One region of the Amycolatopsis sp. La24 genome, then DNA from elsewhere that is predicted to be linked to it. Evidence: riboswitches for the same ligand, from Rfam matches in the RefSeq annotation. Region 1 holds a riboswitch; the other holds the start of a gene.
The links. Region 1 has a riboswitch for cobalamin ahead of metE (5-methyltetrahydropteroyltriglutamate--homocysteine S-methyltransferase). Riboswitches for the same ligand answer to the same signal wherever they lie in the genome.
Positions count from the first base shown of each region.

Region 1 (5,268 bases):
CGTTCAGGTCGGCGAGCACCTCCATCTTCGAGCGGGCGGCCTCGATGCTGGTGACGTCGGCGTCAAGGGCGTCGATCGCGGGCAGCACGTCGCCGAATTCCGAGTAGCACATGTGCGTGTGGATCTGCGTCGTTTCCGCGACGCCCGAAGTAGCCAGCCGGAACGCGGGCACTGCCCAGTCGAAGTACGCGTCACGGTCCGCTGCGTGCAGCGGCAGCAACTCGCGCAATGCCGGTTCGTCGACCTGAATGATGCGGATTCCGGCGGCCTCCAGGTCCGCGACCTCGTCCCGGACGGCCAGCGCGACCTGGCGTGCGGTGTCGGCCAGGGGCTGGTCGTCACGGACGAACGACCACGCCAGGATCGTGACCGGGCCGGTCAGCATGCCCTTCACCGGGCGGTCAGTGCGGCTTTGCGCGTACTGCGCCCATTCGACGGTCATCGGTCGCGGCCGGGAGACGTCGCCGAAGAGGATTGGCGGGCGGACGCAACGGGATCCGTACGACTGGACCCAGCCGAGGGCGGTCGCCGCGAAGCCAGTCAGTTGTTCGGCGAAGTACTGGACCATGTCATTGCGCTCGGGTTCGCCATGGACCAGGACGTCTAGGCCCAGGTCTTCCTGCAGCCGTACGACGCGGTCGATTTCGGCGCGCATCGCGGTGCGGTAGGCGGTGTCGTCGATCTTGCCCGCGCGGTGTGCGGCTCGGGCTCGGCGGACCTCGCTGGTTTGCGGGAAGGAGCCGATTGTGGTGGTCGGTAGTGGGGGCAGGTTCAGGGATTTCTGTTGTGCCGCAGCGCGTTCTGCATACGGCGCGCGGACGGTGTCTACTGGGCGGAGTGCGTTGACTCGTGCACGGACGCTGGCGTCGTTGAGTTCGGCGGCTCCGGCTCGGTCGGTGACGGCCGCTCGGGCTGGAGCGAGGTCTGCGGTCTCTCCGCTTAGGGCTCGGCCTAGCAGGACGACCTCGTCCACCTTTTGCTTCGCGAAAGCCAGCCAGTTCTTGAGGCGCGGGGCGAGGTCTGTTTCCGCGTTCACGTCGTAGGGGACGTGAAGTAGCGAGCACGACGTCGAGATGCTCACGCGTGCGGCGGTGTCTCGCAGTTGCGCTGCGCGGGCTAGTGCGACGTCTGGGTCGGTGCGCCAGACATTTCGGCCGTCTACTACTCCGGCTAGGACTTCCTTGTCTCGCAGTGCTCCTTCTGCTGCAACTTTGTCCACAAAGGACTCATCGGTTACCAGGTCCACGGCTATTGCTTCGATGGGGGAGCGGGCCAGGACGCCCAGTGCTCGGCCGAGGCCGCCGAAGTATCCGGCTGCCAGGACCTTCGGGCGGTGGGGTTCCTTGGCCAGCCAGTGGTAGGCGCGGGTGAGTGCGTTGAACTCCGGCGTGGTTCGGTCTGTCGCGAAGGCTGGTTCGTCCAACTGGACCCATTCGACGCCCTCGTCGGCCAGTTTGCCCAGAAGTTCGGCATATGCGGGCAGTAGTTCGTCCAGCAGTTCCAGCGGGGTGAAGCCGGGTTCGGTGGGCTTGGCCAGCAGTAGGAAAGTGACCGGTCCGACGAGTACCGGGCGTGGCGTGATGCCTAGTGCCTTTGCTTCGCGGACTTCGTCGATCGGGGCGGTGCCGGTGAGTGCGAAGCGGGAGTTCGGGCCCAGTTCCGGGACCAGGTAGTGGTAGTTGGTGTCGAACCACTTCGTCATTTCGAGGGCGGGTGCGTCCGGGACTCCTCGCGCGGCGGCGAAGTAGGTGTCCAGCGGGGACAGGCCTAGGCGGGTGAAGCGCTCCGGCAGAGCGCCGAAGAGGGCGGTGGTGTCCAAGACCTGGTCGTAGAGCGAGAAAGTGCTGGACGGGATCGAGCCGAGGCCTTGGTCTCGCAGGGTTGTCCAGGTTTGCTCGCGCAGCTGCCGTCCGGCGGTCAGAAGGCCTTCTTCGGTGGTTTTTCCTGACCAATAGGACTCGAGTGCTCGTTTGAGTTCTCGGGCCGGGCCGATCCGCGGATAGCCCAGAACGGTGGTGCCGATCGTGGTCACAGCAATGCATCCTCACGTGCTCGCCGGAAGAGTCCGGGCACGCGGAAGTCGTGCTTCGGTCGGTGCCCTTCCCGCGAGGCCCGGACTCACGCACGCCGTCGGCGTGCGTGCCAGTGGCAGGTATTCGGACTCGTGGGCGTATCGCTCGTGCCTACCGGCTGTCGCTTCCCAGGCGGGGTGCCCAGTGCTTTACCGCGTTTCGCGGTGACAGCTTTCGTTCCCACATACCGCTGCGGGGCAGTCCCGGAATCGCACCGGGTTCCCTGTTGCCTCGCCGGGACGCGGCTGCGTCCTGGCGAACCAGTGGCGTGGGCGAGCTTAGCGGTTCCGGCTCGTGCGCGGCACAAGCCAGGCTCGCGTCCCGAAGTGCGGGATCGTCACGCCGCTGCCTGCCGGGTCAAGGGATGGGTGGCCAGCGGGGTGATGTCGAAGTCCGCGTACTTCCAGATCGGCAGGCTGGCAAGCGCCTCGTGGAGGGTATCGGCCTCCGGGGCCGTCCAGATGCCGACGTTGGCGCGCCGCCCTGGCAGCCGCCAGAAGTGCCGGAGCACTCCCTGCGCCATCAACTCGCGGCCGCGGGCGTGCTCCCGCGCGATGACGTCCTCGCGTTCGCCGTCCGGCAGCTCGTACACGCGAGACGTGTCGATGCGAATCAGAAAGTCCACGTCGTCCTCCTGGGTCGGTTCGTGCCGCCACGCTATCATCGATATTCGTCGAACATCGAACATATTGGGTACTCTGGTGCCATGGCTCGCCACCTCGACCACCCGGATCCGCGGGACGTCCCGCTCGCGCGCCTGCTGTCGGCGCTGGGCGACCCGGCCCGGCTGCGGATCATGGCGGTGCTGGCGGACCGCGCGGAGCATCCGCGCGGCGATTTCGAGGTCGGCGTGGGGCCGTCCACGCTGAGCCATCACATGAAAACGCTGCGCGAAGCGGGGCTGACCTGGCATCGTCTCGAGGGCACCCGCTGCTTCGTCTCGCTCCGCGAGGAAGCCTTCCGGTGTTTCCCGGACGTCCTGGAAAGCGTGCTGGCGGCGAACGAGACCTCGTGAAACGAAACTCGGCCACGCCCTGGCGAACCAGGAGCGCGGCCGAGTTTCAGCGTCTTTCCCGGAGCGGGATCAGTCCCAGTCGAGGGCACCGCCGGACTGGTATTCGATGACGCGGGTTTCGAAGAAGTTCTTTTCCTTCTTCAGGTCCATCGCCTCGGACATCCACGGGAACGGGTTTTCGTTCTCGCCGTAGATCGGGGTGAGGCCGATCTGCTGGGCGCGCCGGTCGGTGATGAAGTGCATGTACTGCTCGCACAGGTCAGCCGACAGGCCGAGCATGCCGCGCGGCATGGTGTCTCGGGCGTACTTCACCTCGAGCTCGCACGCGTCCTGCAGCATTCCGCGCACCTCGGCCTGGAACTCTTCGGTCCACAGGTGCGGGTTCTCGATCTTGATCTGGTTGATGCAGTCGATGCCGAAGTTCAGGTGGATCGACTCGTCGCGCAGGATGTACTGGTACTGCTCGGCGATGCCGACCATCTTGTTCCGCCGGCCCAGCGACAGGATCTGCGCGAAACCGGTGTAGAACCACATGCCCTCGAAGATCACGTAGAACGCCACGAGGTCGCGCAGGAACGCCTGGTCGGCTTCCGGCGTGCCGGTCTCGAAGTCCGGGTTCTCCAGGTTCTGCGTGTACTTCAGCGCCCACGCGTCCTTGTCTGAAATGGACGGGACCTCGCGGTACATGTTGAACAGCTCGCCCTCGACCAGGCCGAGGCTTTCGCAGATGTACTGGAAGGTGTGCGTGTGCACGGCCTCCTCGAACGCCTGGCGCAGCAGGTACTGGCGGCACTCCGGGTTCGTGATCTGGCGGTACACCGCGAGCACGATGTTGTTGGCCACCAAGGACTCCGCCGTGGCGAAGAAGCCGAGGTTGCGCTTGAGCATCTGCCGCTCGTCCTCGGTGAGGCCGTCCGGCGACTTCCACAGCGCGATGTCGGCCTGCATCGCGACCTCGGTCGGCATCCAGTGGTTGTTGCACGCCGCGAGGTACTTGTCCCACGCCCACCGGTACTTCATCGGCAGCAGCTGGTTGACGTCGGCGCGCGCGTTGATCATGCGCTTGTCGTCGACGTTGATCCGGGCCGCGCCGACCTCGATCTCGCCGAGGCCGGTCGCGTCCGTCGTTTCCACGTTCGTCATGGTTCAGGAATTCCTTACTGGCAGGCTTCGCAGTCGGGGTCGTCGATCCGGCAGGCAGCGCCCTCGGTGGCGACGAAGTCGACGTCGGTCTTCGGCATCTCCTTCGGCTCCGCCGGGACGGCCGCGGCGGGCGACGGCGACGGCGCGGGAGAAGCGGCCGGAACCGCGGCGGACGGCGACGGCGACGGTGCCGGGGAAGGCGCGGCGGCCGGAGCGGCGGCAGCCGGAGCGGCCGGGGCGGGGGTGGCGGAGACGGCGTTCAGCTTGCCGTCGGTGCCGCGCAGGGTGCTCTTCTCCACGTGCGTCGCGGACTGCGCCCGCAGGTAGTACGTGGTCTTGAGGCCCTTGTGCCAGGCGTAGCGGTACAGCTCGTCGAGCTTGCGGCCGCTCGGTGCCGCGATGTACAGGTTCAGCGACTGCGCCTGGTCGATCCACTTCTGCCGCACCGAACCGGCGTCCACGATCCACTTCGACTCGATCTCGAAGGCGGTCGCGTACAGCGCCTTGAGGTCGTCCGGAACGCGGTCGATCTGGCCGAGGCTGCCGTCGAAGTACTTGAGGTCGCTGACCATGACCTCGTCCCACAGGCCGCGCGCCTTGAGGCTCTTGACCAGGTGCGGGTTGACGACGGTGAAGTCGCCGGACATGTTCGACTTGACGTACAGGTTCTGGAACAGCGGCTCGATCGACTGGCCGACGCCGGAGATGTTGGAGATCGTCGCGGTCGGCGCGATCGCCATCACGTTCGAGTTGCGCATGCCGACGGTCTTGACGCGCTCGCGCAGCGGGGCCCAGTCCAGCGTCGTGGAGGTGTCGACGTCGAGGCCGTCGCCCTGGCGGGCGTCGATGAGCAGCTGCATCGAGTCGATCGGCAGGATTCCCTTGCTCCACAAGGAACCCTCGAACGTCTGGTACTGGCCGCGCTCCTCGGCGAGGTCGGTCGAGGCCGAGATCGCGTAGTAGGAGAGGTGCTCCATCGACACGTCGGCGAACTTCACCGCGTCGGCGGACGCGAACGGCACGCCCAGCTCGAACAGC
Region 1 is NZ_JARACH010000032.1:32,273-37,540, forward strand. It holds gene metE (5-methyltetrahydropteroyltriglutamate--homocysteine S-methyltransferase) at 1-2,032, opposite strand, end outside; cobalamin riboswitch at 2,147-2,335, opposite strand; gene PUT80_RS27055 (muconolactone Delta-isomerase family protein) at 2,410-2,697, opposite strand; gene PUT80_RS27060 (metalloregulator ArsR/SmtB family transcription factor) at 2,779-3,087, shown strand; gene PUT80_RS27065 (ribonucleotide-diphosphate reductase subunit beta) at 3,157-4,230, opposite strand; gene PUT80_RS27070 (ribonucleoside-diphosphate reductase subunit alpha) at 4,245-5,268, opposite strand, start outside.

Region 2 (5,268 bases), on a different contig from region 1:
CGACCGACGGCGTCGGCACCAAGATCGCGGTCGCGCAGGCGCTCGACAAGCACGACACGGTCGGCATCGACCTGGTCGCGATGGTCGTCGACGACCTGGTCGTCACCGGGGCCGAGCCGCTGTTCCTCCAGGACTACATCGCGGTCGGCAAGGTCGTGCCGGAGAAGATCGCGGCGCTGGTCGGCGGCATCGCCGAGGGCTGTGTCCAGGCGGGCTGCGCGCTGCTCGGCGGCGAGACGGCCGAGCACCCCGGGCTGATGGGCGAGCACGACTACGACCTGTCGGCCACCGGCGTCGGCGCGGTCGAGGCGTCCGCGCTGCTCTCGCCGGAGAAGGTCCGCCCCGGTGACGTCGTCATCGCGATGGGCTCGTCCGGCCTGCACTCCAACGGCTACTCGCTGGCCCGGCACGTGCTGCTGGACATCGCGCGGATGCCGCTGGACGGGCACGTCGAGGAGTTCGGCCGCACCCTCGGCGAGGAGCTGCTCGAGCCCACCAAGATCTACGCGAAGGACTGCCTCGCGCTGGTCGCCGAGACCGAGGTGCGCACGTTCGCGCACATCACCGGCGGCGGCCTCGAGGCCAACCTCGCGCGCGTGATGCCGCGCGGCCTCGTCGCCAAGCTCGAACGCGGCACGTGGACGCCCGCTCCGGTGTTCGCGCTGATCGGGCAGCGCGGCAAGGTCGAGCGCGCGGAGCTGGAGAAGACGTTCAACATGGGCGTCGGCATGGTCGCGATCGTGTCCGCCGAGGACGTCGACCGGGCGCTGGCGGTGCTCACCGCGCGGCACGTGCCCGCGTGGATCCTCGGCGACATCCAGCCCGCCGAAGACCCGGACGGCCCGCGCGCGGTGCTGTCCGGCGACCACCCGCGGTTCTGAAAGCCGCTTGCCTCGTCTTGAGACACTGAGGACATGGCGGAGGACGTACGCGTCGGCGCCCGGTTCGTGATCCCGGGCGCCGAACTGCGAGAGCGCTTCTCCCGATCCTCGGGACCGGGCGGACAAGGCGTGAACACGACGGACTCGCGCGTCGAGCTGTCGTTCGACGTCGCGGGCTCCGCCGTGATCCCGCCCGCGCTGAAGGAACGCATCACGGCCCGCCTCGGCACCCGCCTGGTCGGCGGAGTGCTCACCATCGCGGCCAGCGAATACCGCTCCCAGCTGATGAACCGCGACGCGGCCCGGGAGCGGCTCGCCGATGTGCTGGCGAAGGCGTCCGCGCCGCCGCCGGCCAAACGACGTCCCACCAAGCCGTCGCGAGGCTCGAAGGAACGCCGTCTGGCCGCGAAGAAACGCCGCAGCGACGTAAAACGCGGCCGCGGCGGGCGGTACGACGACTAGCTCAGCGACAGGTGCACGCACTCACCCGCGACCTGGTACCCAGCGCGCCGGTACACCGTCCCGATCCCCACATCGCCCGGCGTGAGGAATGCTGTCCGTGCACCGCGTTCGTGGGTTAAGCGCGTGAGGTGCGCGGTGATCGCCGCCGCGATGCCTTGGCCTCGGTGTTCTGCGGCTACGGCGATGCCGACGATTTCCGTTGCGCCGGAGACGATGTCCAGTGCGATTCCGCCGCCCACAACGGTTTCGCCGTGTTCGGCCAGGACGGTCAGGTAGTCGCGGTTGCGTTCGACATCGGCGTCCGACACGTCGGGCGACTCGCCGAAAGCGACGTTCTGCACGGACCGCAGGCGGCGGAACTCGTCGTCGGACGACGGTTCGCGCAGCTGAATGTGTTCTGGCGCAACACAATCGACGAGGTCTTCGGTGTCGCAGGTCATCACCGGCACGCGTCGTTCAAGCGTGAATCCGGCGGCGACGAGCGCTGCCTCGGCGTGGGGAGCGGCGTCGGTGAAGAACTCCAGCCGGGGCAGGAGATTTCGTTGCCGGTAAGCGGAAATCAGGAGAGCGATCTCGGCGGACGAAGGGTTCGCGCCGTCGTCGGGGATGGCGTAGTTCGCCATCGGATGAGAGCTGTCCTTGGCGAAAGTCGCCAGGAACGGGCCGATTCGCTCGGTTTCGCGGCCGATCGGTGCGGTCGCGCGGACGTATGCCTGAAGGGCGGACATCTCTGGTGGAAGCCTTTCGCGAAGAAGGAATGCGCGGGCAGCACAACAACTGGCAACCCCACGCCGGGCGCGCAGGCCGAACAGCTCAGGCCAGGCGGCCGGGGCGGGCCGTGGCGGAGCACATAGGCATTCCTTCGTCCGAAACGAACTTCCCGTTCATCGTCTCAGACCCGGCAAGCGAATTAACGGTTCAGCGCGGCGCGGGCCTGGTCCACGATCTGGGCCAGGTGCACGCCCCGGCGGACATCGCAGGGATGCGTGGTCGTTCCGCACGACACCATCGCGGCGAAGTCGTCCAGCAGCGCGGTGTACGCGTCGTTCGCCGTGCCGGTGCGGCCCAGCGTGCGGAGGCCGTGTTCGCCGAAGACCGAATACTCGACCACCGTCGGCTGGACCGGCAGGCGCAGGCTGAGCGTTGCGGTGCTCGTGATGCCGCCCTCGTGTTCGAGCAGCAGTTGCCACAGGTCTTCGGGACCGCGGTGTGCGGCGAGGACGTTGGTGATCGGGCCGAGGGCGGCGTCGAGCAGGTCGAACGCGTGCGGGCCGATGTCGGCGAGCGCGCCGCCGGCCGGATCCTGTCGCCAGGCCGAGGTCGCGTATTTGCCGCTGAGCAGTGCGCCCGACAGCCAGTGCACGCTGCCGCCTCGCCAGCCGCCGGCGGCAGTGACGCCGTCCAGCCAATCGCGCGTTTGCTGCGCGAACCGCAGCGTCAGCATCACCAGCGAAGCGACGCCAGCGGACGTCACGGCGTCCGCGAGACGCTGCGCCGTGGCCAGGTCGGGGGCGATCGGTTTCTCCAGGATCAGGTGCTTGCCCGCCTCCGCGGCCCGGGTCGCCAGCTCGGCCTGCACGGTCGGCGGCACGGCGAACGCGAGCGCGTCGACCTGCTCGAACAGCTCGTCCAGATCGCTGGTGGGCACGGCGTCGTAGGCCTGCGCCAGCGCGGTGGCGGCCTCCGGCCTTCGGCTCCACACCGCACTGAGCACGGTCCCCGGATGGTCCGCGAGCCCGGGGGCGTGCACCGTGGTGGCCCACGGTCCGGTTCCTACGAGGCCGACGCGCAGCTGGTCCTGTCCCACGCCCGGAAGTGTAGGTGTGTCCGCGGTCGCTTCCGGCGCGGCCTGCGGTGCGTTAACGTCGACAAGTTCTTCGCCACGAACGGGGGAAGCCGGTGAGAATCCGGCGCTGGCCCGCAACCGTGAGCGGCCCCGCGAGGGACCGCGAGCCGGATCGCCCGTCGTGGTCCGATCGATGCGAGGTACATCTGACATGCGGTTCGTGCACGCGCGGCACTGGGGGCGAGTCCTCGCCGGCTGCGCTCTTCTCGTCGCTACCGGTCTCGGCGGTGCTTCTTCCGCCTCGGCCACCACGCCCGGCAAGGGCACCGACGGCTACTGCCAGGACGACAACGGCGTCACGGTGATCGTCGATTTCCAGGGGCTTGGCGGGGAAACCCTCATCCGGTGCGCGCCGGGCAAGCAGGAAAACGGCGTCACCGCACTGCAAAACGCCGGCTTCGAAATCACCGGCGCGGGCAAGTACGGCCTGGCCGTGATGTGCAAGATCGAGAGCAAGCCCGCGGATCAGACCTGCACCGGCATGCCGCCGGAGAAGGCGTCGTGGAGCTTCTGGACCGCCACCAACGGCGGCAAATGGCAGTCGGCGCAGGTCGGTGCGCAGAGCTGGAAGCCGCCCGCCGGAGCATTCGAGGGCTGGTCGTTCGCGATCGGCAAGTCCTACACCGAGTATCCGCCGCCGCGCACCGAACCGGTGCGCAAGGCCAATGCGCCCGCGCAGGCTCCGGCGTCCACTTCGGACAGCGGGTTCTCGTGGGGACTGGTGATCGGCATCGTGGTCGTCGTGCTGCTCGTGGTGGCCGGGACGGTCGTCGCGGTGCGCCGCAGGCGTGCTGGGCAGTAGTCCGCGAGCGCTCCATCCCGGCGCGTGGTGGGTGTGGGCGCTCGCGCTCGCCGTCGCCGCGAGCCGGACTACGAATCCGGTGCTGCTCGCTCTGGTGATCGCGGTGGCCGGGTTCGTCGTGGTGCTCCGCCGCGGCGACGCGCCGTGGGCGCTGGCGTTCCGGATGTACGCCTGGATCGCCGCGGTGATCCTGGCATCGCGCGTGCTGTTCCGGATCCTGATCGGCGGCGAGGACGGCGGCCACATCCTGTTCACGCTGCCGACCATCCCGTTGCCGAGCGTCGCGGCCGGCATTCAGCTCCTCGGCCCCACCTCGGCCGAGGAGCTGCTCGGCGGGCTTTACGACGGGCTCCGGCTGGCGACGATCGTGCTCTGCGTCGGCGCCGCGAACGCGTTGGCGAACCCGAAACGCCTGCTCAAGGCGGTACCCGGGGCGCTGTATGAGGTGGGAACGGCGGTGACCGTCGCGCTGTCGGTGGCCCCGCAGCTGGTCGAGAGCGTGCAGCGGGTGCGTCGCGCGCGGCGGCTGCGCTCCGGGAAGACGCGCGGCTTCCGGTTCGTGAAGGGGATTTTCGTGCCGGTGCTCGCTGACGCCATGGACCGGTCGCTGCAACTCGCGGCGGCCATGGATTCGCGCGGCTACGGGCGGCGCGGCTACCTCTCCCCGCGCGTCCGGATGCTGATCGCGACCTGCGTGCTGGCCGGTTTGGTGGGTGTCGCGGTCGGGGTTTACGGCGTGCTCGACGGGTCCGCGTCGTGGCTTGGCGTGCCGATGCTCATCGCCGGTCTGGTGCTGGCCGCTGCCGGATTCGTCCTCGGCGGACGGCAGATCCGCCGCACGACCTACCGGCCCGATCCGTGGCGGCTGCCGGAAACGCTGGTCGCGCTGTGCGGCGTCGCGACCGCGGTGCTCGTGCTGCTCGCCGACCCGGTTTCGCTCACCACCCCGGCCAGCCCGCTGACCTGGCCGGAGCTGCCGCTGCTGCCGGCCGTCGCGGTGCTGATCAGTGTGCTGCCCGCTTGGTTCGCGCCGCGTCCGGCGCTGGTGTCGGAGGTCGCCCGATGATCGAGTTTTCGCACGTCAGCGTCACGTACGACGGGGCGGACCGGCCGGTGCTCCGGGACGTCGACCTCACGATCGAGGAGGGCGAACTCTGCCTCGTCGCCGGCCGTACCGGGGTCGGCAAGTCGACCTTGCTCGGTGCGGTCAACGGCTTGGTCCCGCATTTCACCGGCGGCACGCTGGCCGGCCGGGTCAAGGTCGGCGGGCTCGACAC
Region 2 is NZ_JARACH010000017.1:78,834-84,101, reverse strand. It holds gene purM (phosphoribosylformylglycinamidine cyclo-ligase) at 1-881, shown strand, start outside; gene arfB (alternative ribosome rescue aminoacyl-tRNA hydrolase ArfB) at 915-1,343, shown strand; gene PUT80_RS18185 (GNAT family N-acetyltransferase) at 1,340-2,071, opposite strand; gene PUT80_RS18180 (Gfo/Idh/MocA family oxidoreductase) at 2,254-3,150, opposite strand; cobalamin riboswitch at 3,198-3,328, shown strand; gene PUT80_RS18175 (hypothetical protein) at 3,341-3,991, shown strand; gene PUT80_RS18170 (CbiQ family ECF transporter T component) at 3,978-5,057, shown strand; gene PUT80_RS18165 (ABC transporter ATP-binding protein) at 5,054-5,268, shown strand, end outside.
Region 2: it holds a riboswitch for cobalamin, as region 1 does, so the genes downstream of both, PUT80_RS18175 (hypothetical protein) here and metE (5-methyltetrahydropteroyltriglutamate--homocysteine S-methyltransferase) in region 1, are expected to answer to the same signal.